Linked DNA regions of Gemmobacter sp. 24YEA27. The protein of the gene in region 2 interacts with the protein of the main gene of each other region in a pairwise test. Links are inferred from orthologs where the notes say so. Each region holds a gene or a part of one and is shown on either strand. Other genes may lie near its edges.

Region 1 (4,961 bases), 580 kb from region 2 along the record:
CGCGGGTGAAGGGGGCGAAATCCTGCAAAGGCGAGGTGGGCGCATAGAGGATATAGTCGATCGCCGCAGGGTCATGCGCTTCGGTAACGATATCGGCGCTGATACCGGCCGCCCTTAGCGCGGCGGGCAGGAAGGGTTCATATTCATCCCAGCCGGGAGCGGAAAAGAAGATCTGTGTCATGGCCGCGAGCCTGCGTCGCGCTGCATGATTTGTCCAGAGGGGGCGCCCCTTCGGGGCGCTTTGCGCGTTCCGCGCGGTGCGTATTTAAGTCAGGAGAAAGCCCATTCCCCTTGATGCAAATACTTATCTGCTGGCTGCCGCTCAGCGCGGCCGGTGGACATGGGCGCTTTGCATCAACCCAAAGCCCACAAGGATCACCAGCATGGCCGAGCCGCCATAGGACATCAGCGGCAGCGGCACGCCGACCACCGGTGCCATGCCCATCACCATCGACAGGTTCACCGCGATATAGAAGAAGAAGTTGGCGGCGACCCCGATGATCAGGAGGGAGGAGAACCGGTCGCGGTTTTGCAAGGCCGAGATCATGCAGAACCCGATGATCAGCGCGTAAAGGATCAGCAGCGAGAAGGCCCCGACAAAGCCGAATTCCTCGGCGAGCGTAGAGAAGATGAAGTCGGTCTGCTTTTCCGGCAGGTAGTTCAGCCGCGACTGGGTGCCCTGCATGAACCCCTTGCCCGACCAGCCTCCGGAGCCAAGGGCGATCTTGGCCTGGATGATGTTATAGCCCGCCCCCAGCGGATCGGCAGAAGGGTCGAGGAAAGTGTCGATCCGGCGGAACTGATAGTCATGGAGGAGCTGCCACTCGGTGCCCCGGCTCTGGAACACTGCAACAACAGTGCCCACGACCAATCCGGTCACGGCAGCGAAATACCAGTAGCTGACGCCGGCCGCGAACATCACTGCCGCCCCCGCCATCAAGAGCATCAGCGAGGTGCCGAGGTTGGGCTGCATCAGCACCAGCACCGTCGGCAGCGAGGTCAGCAGCACCGGGATCAGCACCCATAAGGGCCGCGATACTTTGCGGATATCGAGCCAGTCATAATAGGCGGCCAGCATCAGAACGAGGCTGAATTTCATCATCTCGGAGGGCTGGAGCCGCAACGGCCCGAAATCGATCCAGCGCTGCGCCCCCATGCCCACGACACCATAGAGATCGACGATAATCAGAAGCACGAAAGAGGTCAGATAGGCGATCCCCGCCATCGAACGCCAGAACCAGACCGGCACCATGGCGACCATGAACATCAGCACCATGCCGGCGGCAAAGACCTGGGCCTGGCGCCGGGCCCAGAGGTTGAAATCCCCGCCCGCCACCGACCAGAGCATCAGGATCCCCACCGCCGAGACCGCCGTGACCAGCACGATCACCTGCCAGTTCAGGTAAAGCACCTTGCGGATGCCGGTCGGGGCCTGTTTCAGGCGGTTCTCGAAAAATGCCATTGGCTCAGGCCTGATCGGATTTGGTAAGGGCGCCGGTCTCGGGGTCGCGCAGCGGCAGGTCTTTCAGCATCGATTCGATCCGGCCGCGCTGGTCGGAAGGGTAGGCGGCCAGGGGCGGGCGGCCTCCGGCAAGGGCTGCAAGGATCACATCGCGCGCAACCGGCGCCGCGACGGTCGAGCCGCCGCCGCCATGTTCGATGATCACCGCCACCGCATAGCGCGGATTGTCATAGGGCGCATAGCCCACATAAAGCGCATGGTCGCGCCTGCGCCAGGGCAGTTGTTCGTTGCGGATCACACCCTGGCTGCGCTCGGCTGCGCTGATGTTGCGGACCTGGCTGGTGCCGGTTTTGCCGGCAAGGATCATGGTCGGGTCGACGATCCGGGCCGAGCGCGCGGTGCCCGCCTGGCTGTTGACCACATCCCACATCCCCTGTCGCATCGCCGCAAGGTGGCGTTCGTCAATCCCGAGCGATGCCGGTTCAGGCGCGGCAATCTCTTTCCCGTCGATCATCCGCACCAGGCGCGGCTCTACCGCGCGGCCCGAGGCGATCCGCGCCGTCATCACCGCCAGTTGCAAAGGCGAGGCCAGCACATAGCCCTGACCGATCGAGGCGTTGATCGTGTCGCCGATCCGCCAGTCCTGGCCGTAGCTTTCCTGTTTCCAGGCGCGGTCGGGCATGGTGCCCGGCACAATCGCCGACATCGGCAGCTCATGGCGGCCCCCCAGCCCGAGACGGCGGCCCATCTCGGCCATCTTGTCGATGCCGACCTTTTGCGCGATGTCGTAATAATAGACGTCGCAGCTTTTCTGCAGGCTCTGGGTCAGCGACAGCGTGCCATGGCCGCCCCGGCTCCAGCAGTGGAAGCGGCGGCCGCCGAATTCCAGATAACCCGGGCAGCGCACCTTATGGCCAAGGTCAATCGCACCGGAATCAAGCGCCGCCAGCGCGGTGACCATCTTGAAGGTCGAACCGGGCGGATAGGCGCCCGAGACCGCTTTATTCGCCAGCGGCCGGTGGTCGTTTTCGGTCAGGCTGGCATAATCGGTATGGCTGATGCCGCGCACAAAAAGGTTCGGGTTGAAAGAGGGCGCCGAGGCGCAGCACAAGAGATCGCCGTTCCGGACATCCATCACCACCACGGCGGCGCTCTCGCTGCCCAGACGGGCCTGGGCGAAATTTTGCAGATCGGCGTCGATGGTCAGGCGGATATCGCCGCCGGCGACACCTTCCTCGCGGCCAAGTTCCCGCATCACCCGGCCAAAGGCGTTCTTTTCCACCTGGCGGGTGCCGGCACGACCGCGCAGCACCTTCTCCATCCAGCGCTCGGTCCCGATCTTGCCGATCTGGAATTTCGGCAGTCTGAGGATCGGGTCGGGATCCTCCTGCTCGTCGAGATCCTTTTGCGACACCGCGCCGACATAGCCGACGATATGAGCGAAATCATAGCCGCGCGGATAGATCCGCGACAGGCCGACCTCGGGGATCACCCCGGGCAGCGCCGGCGCATTGATCGCAACTTTCGAGAAATCGTCCCAGTCGAGCCGGTCTTTCACCACGACCTTCACATGCGCCGCGTTCTTCTTCACATCGGCCAGCGTCTGGTCCAGCTCTTCGGCGGTCATGGGGATCAGCCCGGCAAGGCGGTGCATCACCCGATCAACATCGCCCGCATCCTCGCGCGTGATCACCACGCGGTAATTCTGTTCATTCCCGGCGATCAGCTTGCCATTGCGGTCCTGGATCAGGCCGCGCCCCGGCGGGATCAGCTCGATCGAGATGCGGTTCTCTTCGGCCAGGAGCTTGAATTCCTCGGCCTGGTCGACCTGGAGATAGCGCATCCGCACGCCAAGCGCCGCCACCATCGCCGTCATGCCGCCGCCCAGCAAAAGGCCCCGCCGCGTGATGCTGCGGGCGCTGTCTTCCGCGTCTTTTTGCGTGCGTCTCATCAGGTCACCCGTTCACAACCGTCTGCCGAAATCATCCACCTCACCGGTGGCGGGTTTTCTCAGATCAAAAGCCAGGCGCGACAGGCCCACCACCAGCGGATAGGCGAGGATCGACCACAGCACCTGGACCACGGCGAATCCGAAAGGCGGCAGATCAACAAGGGTCAGCGTAAGCGCCAGCCGCTGCGCCAGCAACATCGCGATCATCAGCCCCGAGGCCAGCAGCCATTCGACGGCGAAATTCATCTCACGCGTCAGCGCATGGCGGCCGCGCAGGAATTCGGACGCGAGCACGACCAGCGCGGTCCAGAGCCCCGGCGGGCGCAGCAGCAACAGATCCTCGATCAGCAGGACCGGCGCGATCAGCCAGACCGGCAGGAAATCGGGGCGGCGCATCATCCAGGCGATGATCAGGCATAACAGCAGATCCGGCCCGGGAAACCGGCCCACTGCCGTGCTCAGCGGCAAAAGCCGCACAAAGAGAAACAGCCCCGCCAGCGCCAGGAAAAGCAGCCGGTATCCCCAGGGATCCATCTGCATCCGGCCGATCATTGTCCGCCCCCTTGCGCATCGGCGCCCTGGCCGGTGGCATCGCCGCCTTCGGCATAGCCGGATCCGGTTTCGCCGATCTCGCCGCTGCCGGTGGTGGGCTGGGTGGCGGCCTCGCGTTCACCGTCAACCGTTGCCACGGGGACCGAAGGCAGCGGCGGCGCAATCAGCTGGCCGGGGTCAAGGATCGGCTCCAGTTCATGGCTGCGAAGCACGCGCAGGAATTCAAGCCGCTGGTAATCGGCCGCGAGCACCACCCGCAGCCTGCGGTCCGATCCCATCGCGACCTGGCCGACCAGCAGGCCGGCGGGAAAGACACCACCATCGCCGGAGGTCACCACCCGGTCGCCGGGCCGGACCTCATCGGTGGTCTCGATGAAATCAAGAAGCGGCAAGGCACTGTTATCACCCGACAAAAGCGCCTTCTGCCCCGAAGGCTGAATGGTCACCGGAATGCGGCTTGAGGTGTCGGTGATCAGGATCACCCGGCTCGTGCGGGCGCCAACGCCCGAGATGCGGCCCACCAGCCCGATCCCGTCCATCGTGGCCCAGCCGTCGCGGATGCCATCGCGCTCGCCGACATTCAGCAGCACCGACTGGCGAAACGGGCTGCCACTGTCCGCCAGCACCACGCCGGTCACATGGGTCAGTTTCGGGTCGAGCCGCACATGGTTCAGATCCAGAAGCCGCGCATTCTTCTGCTCCAGCTGAAGCGCGGCCTCTTTCCAGGCCTTCATCTGCTGCAGCTCGCGCTTCAGTTCCTGGTTTTGTTCATAGATGCGGGTATAGGACTGAAAGTCCTCGATCATGGTCATGGCGCGTGTCACCGGCACCAACGCCCATTCCATATTGGGGATCACCGCATCGACCAGCGCCGCGCGGAACCGCTCCACCCTTGGGCTGTCGATGCGCCAGAGGATAAAGATCCCCAGAAGTGCCGCCACCAGCAGCCCGACCAGCAGCCGCCGCACGGGGCGGGAAAACTCTTCTGATCCGCTA
Region 2 (5,149 bases):
TGGCCCGGTTTGATCCGGCGCAATCGTCGCTTTCGCAGGAAACCGGCGATCTGGTGCTGGATCTGTCGATCAGCCAGCCGGTGCCCTGGCGGGTGAGAATGCTTGATAACCCGCCGCGCATGATCCTTGACATGCGCGAGGTCGACTGGGCGGGCCTTGAGCGGATGCCCCAGGTGGCAGAGCCTGTTCGTGCGATGCGGGCAGGGATCTTCCGTCCCGGCTGGTCGCGGCTGGTGATCGAACTGGACGGGCCCTGGCAGGTGCTCCGGGCGGGGATGGAGACCGGCCGGGCAGGGGCCGCCGAGACGGCGCGGCTGACCATTCGTCTGAGCCCGAGTTCGGCGGCAAATTTTGCAAAGATCACCGCGCTGCCGGAGCCTGAGGAATGGTCTCTGCCGGTGCCTGCAGATGTTCCGGTGATCGCGAGGCGCGCGGGCGGGTCGATCATCGTGGTGCTTGATCCCGGTCATGGCGGCATCGACCCGGGCGCAGAACGCGACGGCCATAAAGAAGCCGATCTGATGCTGACATTCGCGCGTGAATTCAAGGAATTGCTGGCGCGGGACGAGCGGTTCAAAGTGGTTCTGACCCGCGAAGAAGACATCTTCGTGCCGCTTGAGACGCGGATCTCGGTGGCGCGGGCAGCGGGCGCGGATCTGTTTCTCTCGCTCCATGCCGATGCCCTGGCCGAGGGCGAGGCGCATGGCGCGACGCTTTACACCCTCTCAGATGCGGCCAGCGATGCCGCGGCGGAGGCGCTGGCCGAACGGCATGAGCGTGACGATCTGCTGGCGGGGATCGATCTTTCGGCCCAGGACGATCTGGTGGCGACAGTGCTGATCGACATGGCACGGACCGAGACAAAGCCAAGGATCGACCGGCTGGTGTCGGCGCTGGAGGCGTCGATAAAGGGGGCGGATCTCAGGATGCATCGCAAGCCGCATCAGGAAGGCGGCTTCTCGGTGCTGAAATCCCCCGATATTCCTTCGGTCCTTGTGGAGCTGGGCTTTTTGTCCTCGGCGCGGGATCTGAAACGGCTGACCGATCCGGAATGGCGGGCCAGGATGGCCGCGGCGATGCGGGACGGGATCCTTGCCTGGGCAAAGGAAGATGCGGCTTTGCGGGCGGCGCGGGACTGAGGGCCGCGCTGGACTGAGGGCGGCGCTGGACGGGGGCCGCGTGCAGTGGCGGGCCGGGCAGGGGGCGCTGCCCCCGTCATGGCGGAGCCATGACTCCCCCGGGATATTTAGTGACAGAAAATGCAGCGCGATGTCTGGCGCTTTGGTGAGGTTCCCCGGGCCTGTTCGGTCAGGTATGTTCGGTCGGGCGGTTTCCGCCGGGGTGACGATCTGGTGATGGCCAGGGTTTTGACGGGGGGGCGCGTCTGATATAGGGAAAGGCAGCATCATCCGGGGATCAGAGCAGTGTTGCGATTCATCGCCTCTTTCTTTGGGGCTATCTTTTCAGCTGTCACGCTTGGCATCTTCTTTGGTGCCCTGACGGTTGGCGCGATTTTCTGGATGTATTCGCGCGATCTGCCGAGCCATGAGAGCCTTGCGAAATATGCCCCCGCCACCATCAGCCGGATCTATTCCGGTGAGGGGCGGATTCTGGATGAATTCGCCGATGAACGCCGGTTGTTTGTCTCGGCCGAGGATATTCCCGATCTGGTGAAGCAGGCCTTTGTTTCGGCCGAGGACAAGAATTTCTTCAGCCATCAGGGCTATGATGCCGGCGGTATGCTCGCCGCCTTTTCCGAGGCGGTCAGATCGCGCGGCCAGGATGTGCGCGGCGCCTCGACCATCACGCAGCAGGTGGCGAAGAACATGCTGCTCGACGGGACCCGTAAGGGCGCCGCCGGGGTCGAGCGCAAGATCAAGGAAATCATCCTCGCCACACGGCTTGAGGAGACGCTGTCAAAGGAAAGGATCCTCGAGATCTATCTCAACGAGATCTTTCTCGGGCAGAATTCATATGGTGTCGCAGCAGCGGCCCAGACCTATTTCAACAAATCCCTGACCGAGCTGTCACCACATGAGGCGGCGACGCTTGCCTCGATGCCTAAGGCGCCCTCTGATTTCCACCCTGTGCGCAATCGCCAGAAGCTGATCGACCGGCGCAACTATGTGCTGCGCGAGATGCGGGACAATGGCTATATCGACGAGGCCAGCTGGAAATCCGAACGCGAGGCCCCGCTTTTGTCCGTGCAGAACGGTGATTTTCCGTCTTTCCGGCAAGAGCTTCCCGGGCGGACCTATTTCACCGAAGAGGTCTCGCGCCAGCTGTCGCGGGATTTCGGGCGCAAGGAATTCTTTGAAGGCGGCATGACGATCCGCGCCACCATTGACCAGGAATTGCAGGAGATCGCCCAGGCGGCTTTGCGCAAGGCGCTGGAGAAATATGACCGTGGCATCGGGGTCTGGCGCGGCACCGGCAAGACCATCGCAGCCGATCAGCTGTCCCGCGAGGAAGACTGGCGCGCGGCGCTGAGTGCGACGGATGTGTCGCGCGATATCGAGGGCTGGTATCCGGCGGTGGTGCTCTCGCTGGGCGAGCGCTCTGCCACGATCGGCATCGAGGGAGTGGCGGAAACCGGCGATATTCCGGCCGATGACGTGAGCTGGGCCAGGAAGCGCCTGGCCGATGGCAAGCTTGGGAAGAAGGCGACACGCGCTTCGGATCTGGTCGAGGTCGGGGATGTGGTGCTGGTGCGCCGCATGGTGAAGGATGCGGATGGCGCGTTCATCCGCTGGACCCTGCGCCAGGTGCCGGAAGTGCAGGGCGCCTTCATGGCGATGGATGTGAATACCGGCCGGGTCCTCGCGATGCAGGGCGGGTTCTCGTATCAGTATTCGGTGTTCAACCGCGCCACCCAGGCCGAACGCCAGCCGGGCTCTTCGTTCAAGCCCTTCGTCTATGCGGCGGCGCTGGACAGCGGCTATACGCCCGCGACCATCGTGGTCGATGCGCCGATCGAGATCGAGACGCCGCAGGGGCTCTGGACTCCCAAGAATGCCTCGAACAAATTCTACGGACCGACGCCTCTGAGGACCGGGATCGAGCAATCGCGGAACCTGATGACCATTCGTCTGGCGCAGGAAGTGGGGATGTCGACGGTCGCGGCCTATGCCGAGCGTTTTGGCGTCTATGACCGGCTGGGCCAGCATCTGGCGAACAGCCTCGGTGCCCAGGAGACCACACTTTACAAGATGGTGGCGGCCTATGCGATGTTCGCCAATGGTGGCGAACGCGTGGAGCCCACGCTGGTCGACCGGGTGCAGGACCGCTACGGGCGCACCATCTACCGCCATGACAAACGCTCTTGCGAGGATTGCGGCGCCGGTGATCTTCCCCGGGGCAACGGGGTGAAGATCACCTCGAACCGCGAGCGGGTGATGGATGCGATCACCGCCTATCAGCTGACCTCGATGCTGGAAGGTGTGGTGCAGCGCGGCTCGGGCAGTGGGGTCAGGTTGCCGGTGCCGGTGGCGGGCAAGACCGGCACGACCAATGACGCCAAGGATGTCTGGTTCATCGGCTATACGTCGAACATTGTGGCGGGCTGCTATATCGGCTTTGACCAGCCGCGGACGCTTGGCTCGCGCGCCTATGGCGGGACGCTTTGCGTGCCGGTCTTCCAGGATTTCATGAAAGAGGTCGTGAAGAAATACGGCGGTTCGAAATTCAAAGTGCCGCCGGGGGGTTATTTCGTGAAGATCGACCGGTTCACCGGCGCGCGGCTGTCAGATGATGCTTCGGGCGCGAATGTGGTGGCGGAATATTTCCGCGAGGGCACGGATGTCGATTTCGGGCTGGGCGCCATGGTGGATGGCGGCTTCGAAATGGGCCAGAACCTGCCCTTGTTTGCCTATGGCGAGACGGAAAGCGGCTCGGCTTCGGTCACAACCGCGACGGGCGAGACGCGGGTGATCCCGGGCAAGGCGGATTTCGGCACGGTGTCATCGGGCGGGCTCTATTGACCTGGCAGGCGCGCGCGCCGGGCGCCGCGCCTCGGGGTGGTGTCGCATGGGGCGCGCGCACAGGCCCCTTGTTCCGGAGAGCCCCAGGAGATATGACGCCGCTCGATGATTGAGAGGGTGAGTTATGCGCGCCGAGACGCAAGGCAATGTTGATCAGATCCGCAAGTCGCTGGGCCTTCTGGCACAGCGGATCGACCTTGAGATGGCGCCGCACCGGCTTGAGGAGTTCAACGCGCTGATCGAGCAGCCGGATCTCTGGAATGATCCGGCCCGGGCGCAGAAGCTGATGCGCGAGCGGCAGTCGCTGATGGATGCGCTGAACGGCTACCGGCTGATCGAAAGCGGGCTGAATGACAATCTCGGGCTGATCGAGCTCGGCGAGGCCGAGGGCGAGGATGCGCTGGTTGCGGAGGCTGAGGATGCGCTGAAGGCGCTGCTTGAGGTCGCGGCTCAAAAAGAGCTGGAGGCTTTGCTGAATGGCGAGGCCGACAGCAATGACACGTTCCTTGAGATCAATGCAGGCGCGGGCGGCACGGAATCGCAGGACTGGGCCGAGATGCTGGCGCGAATGTTCACCCGCTGGGCGGAGCGTCGCGGTTTCACCGTTGAGATGCTCTCAGAGGAAGCCGGGCAGGAGGCGGGGATCAAATCGGTCGCTTATAAGATCTCGGGCCATAACGCTTACGGTTGGCTGAAGACGGAATCAGGCGTGCATCGCCTGGTTCGGATTTCGCCTTTCGGGTCGGGCGACAAGCGCCAGACCTCGTTTGCGAGCGTGTGGGTCTATCCGGTGGTCGATGACAATATCGAGATCGAGGTGCTAGACAAGGATATCCGCATCGACACCTTCCGGTCGTCCGGCGCCGGCGGTCAGCACGTGAATAAAACCGACTCGGCGGTCAGGATCACCCACTTCCCGACCGGGATCGTGGTGACCTCCTCGCTGAAATCGCAGCACCAGAACCGCGAGATTGCGATGAATGCGCTGAAGGCACGGCTTTACCAGCAGGAGCTGGACAAGCGCTCGGCGGCGATCAACGAGGCACATGATGCCAAAGGGGATGCGGGCTGGGGCAACCAGATCCGCTCTTACGTGTTGCAGCCCTACCAGATGGTGAAAGACCTGCGCACCAGCCATGAGACCTCGGACACGCAAGGCGTGCTTGATG

The links. Proteins that work in one complex are often made in the same cells at the same time.
Region 1: the proteins of QNO18_RS14430 (region 2) and mrdA interact in binary tests that used the Escherichia coli proteins (3 or more experiments, as listed by UniProt). The link is inferred for Gemmobacter sp. 24YEA27 from one-to-one orthologs.

What each region holds. Positions count from the first base shown.
Region 1 is NZ_JASJPW010000001.1:3,473,241-3,478,201, reverse strand. The notes cover bases 941-3,904. They hold mrdA (penicillin-binding protein 2), read right to left. Parts: upstream 3,414-3,904; coding sequence 1,467-3,413; downstream 941-1,466. Other genes in these bases: QNO18_RS17250 (rod shape-determining protein MreD), read right to left, coding at 3,426-3,904; rodA (rod shape-determining protein RodA), read right to left, coding at 941-1,462. Outside these bases: QNO18_RS17265 (glyoxylate/hydroxypyruvate reductase A), read right to left, coding at 1-181; more of rodA, read right to left, coding at 323-940; more of QNO18_RS17250, read right to left, coding at 3,905-3,965; rod shape-determining protein MreC, read right to left, coding at 3,962-4,961. UniProt on the Escherichia coli protein: Catalyzes cross-linking of the peptidoglycan cell wall. Responsible for the determination of the rod shape of the cell. Is probably required for lateral peptidoglycan synthesis and maintenance of the correct diameter during lateral and centripetal growth.
Region 2 is NZ_JASJPW010000001.1:2,894,150-2,899,298, reverse strand. The notes cover bases 1,051-4,202. They hold QNO18_RS14430 (PBP1A family penicillin-binding protein), read left to right. Parts: upstream 1,051-1,424; coding sequence 1,425-3,980; downstream 3,981-4,202. Other genes in these bases: prfB (peptide chain release factor 2), read left to right, coding at 4,105-4,202; QNO18_RS14435 (N-acetylmuramoyl-L-alanine amidase), read left to right, coding at 1,051-1,139. Outside these bases: more of QNO18_RS14435, read left to right, coding at 1-1,050; more of prfB, read left to right, coding at 4,203-5,149. UniProt on the Escherichia coli protein: Cell wall formation. Synthesis of cross-linked peptidoglycan from the lipid intermediates.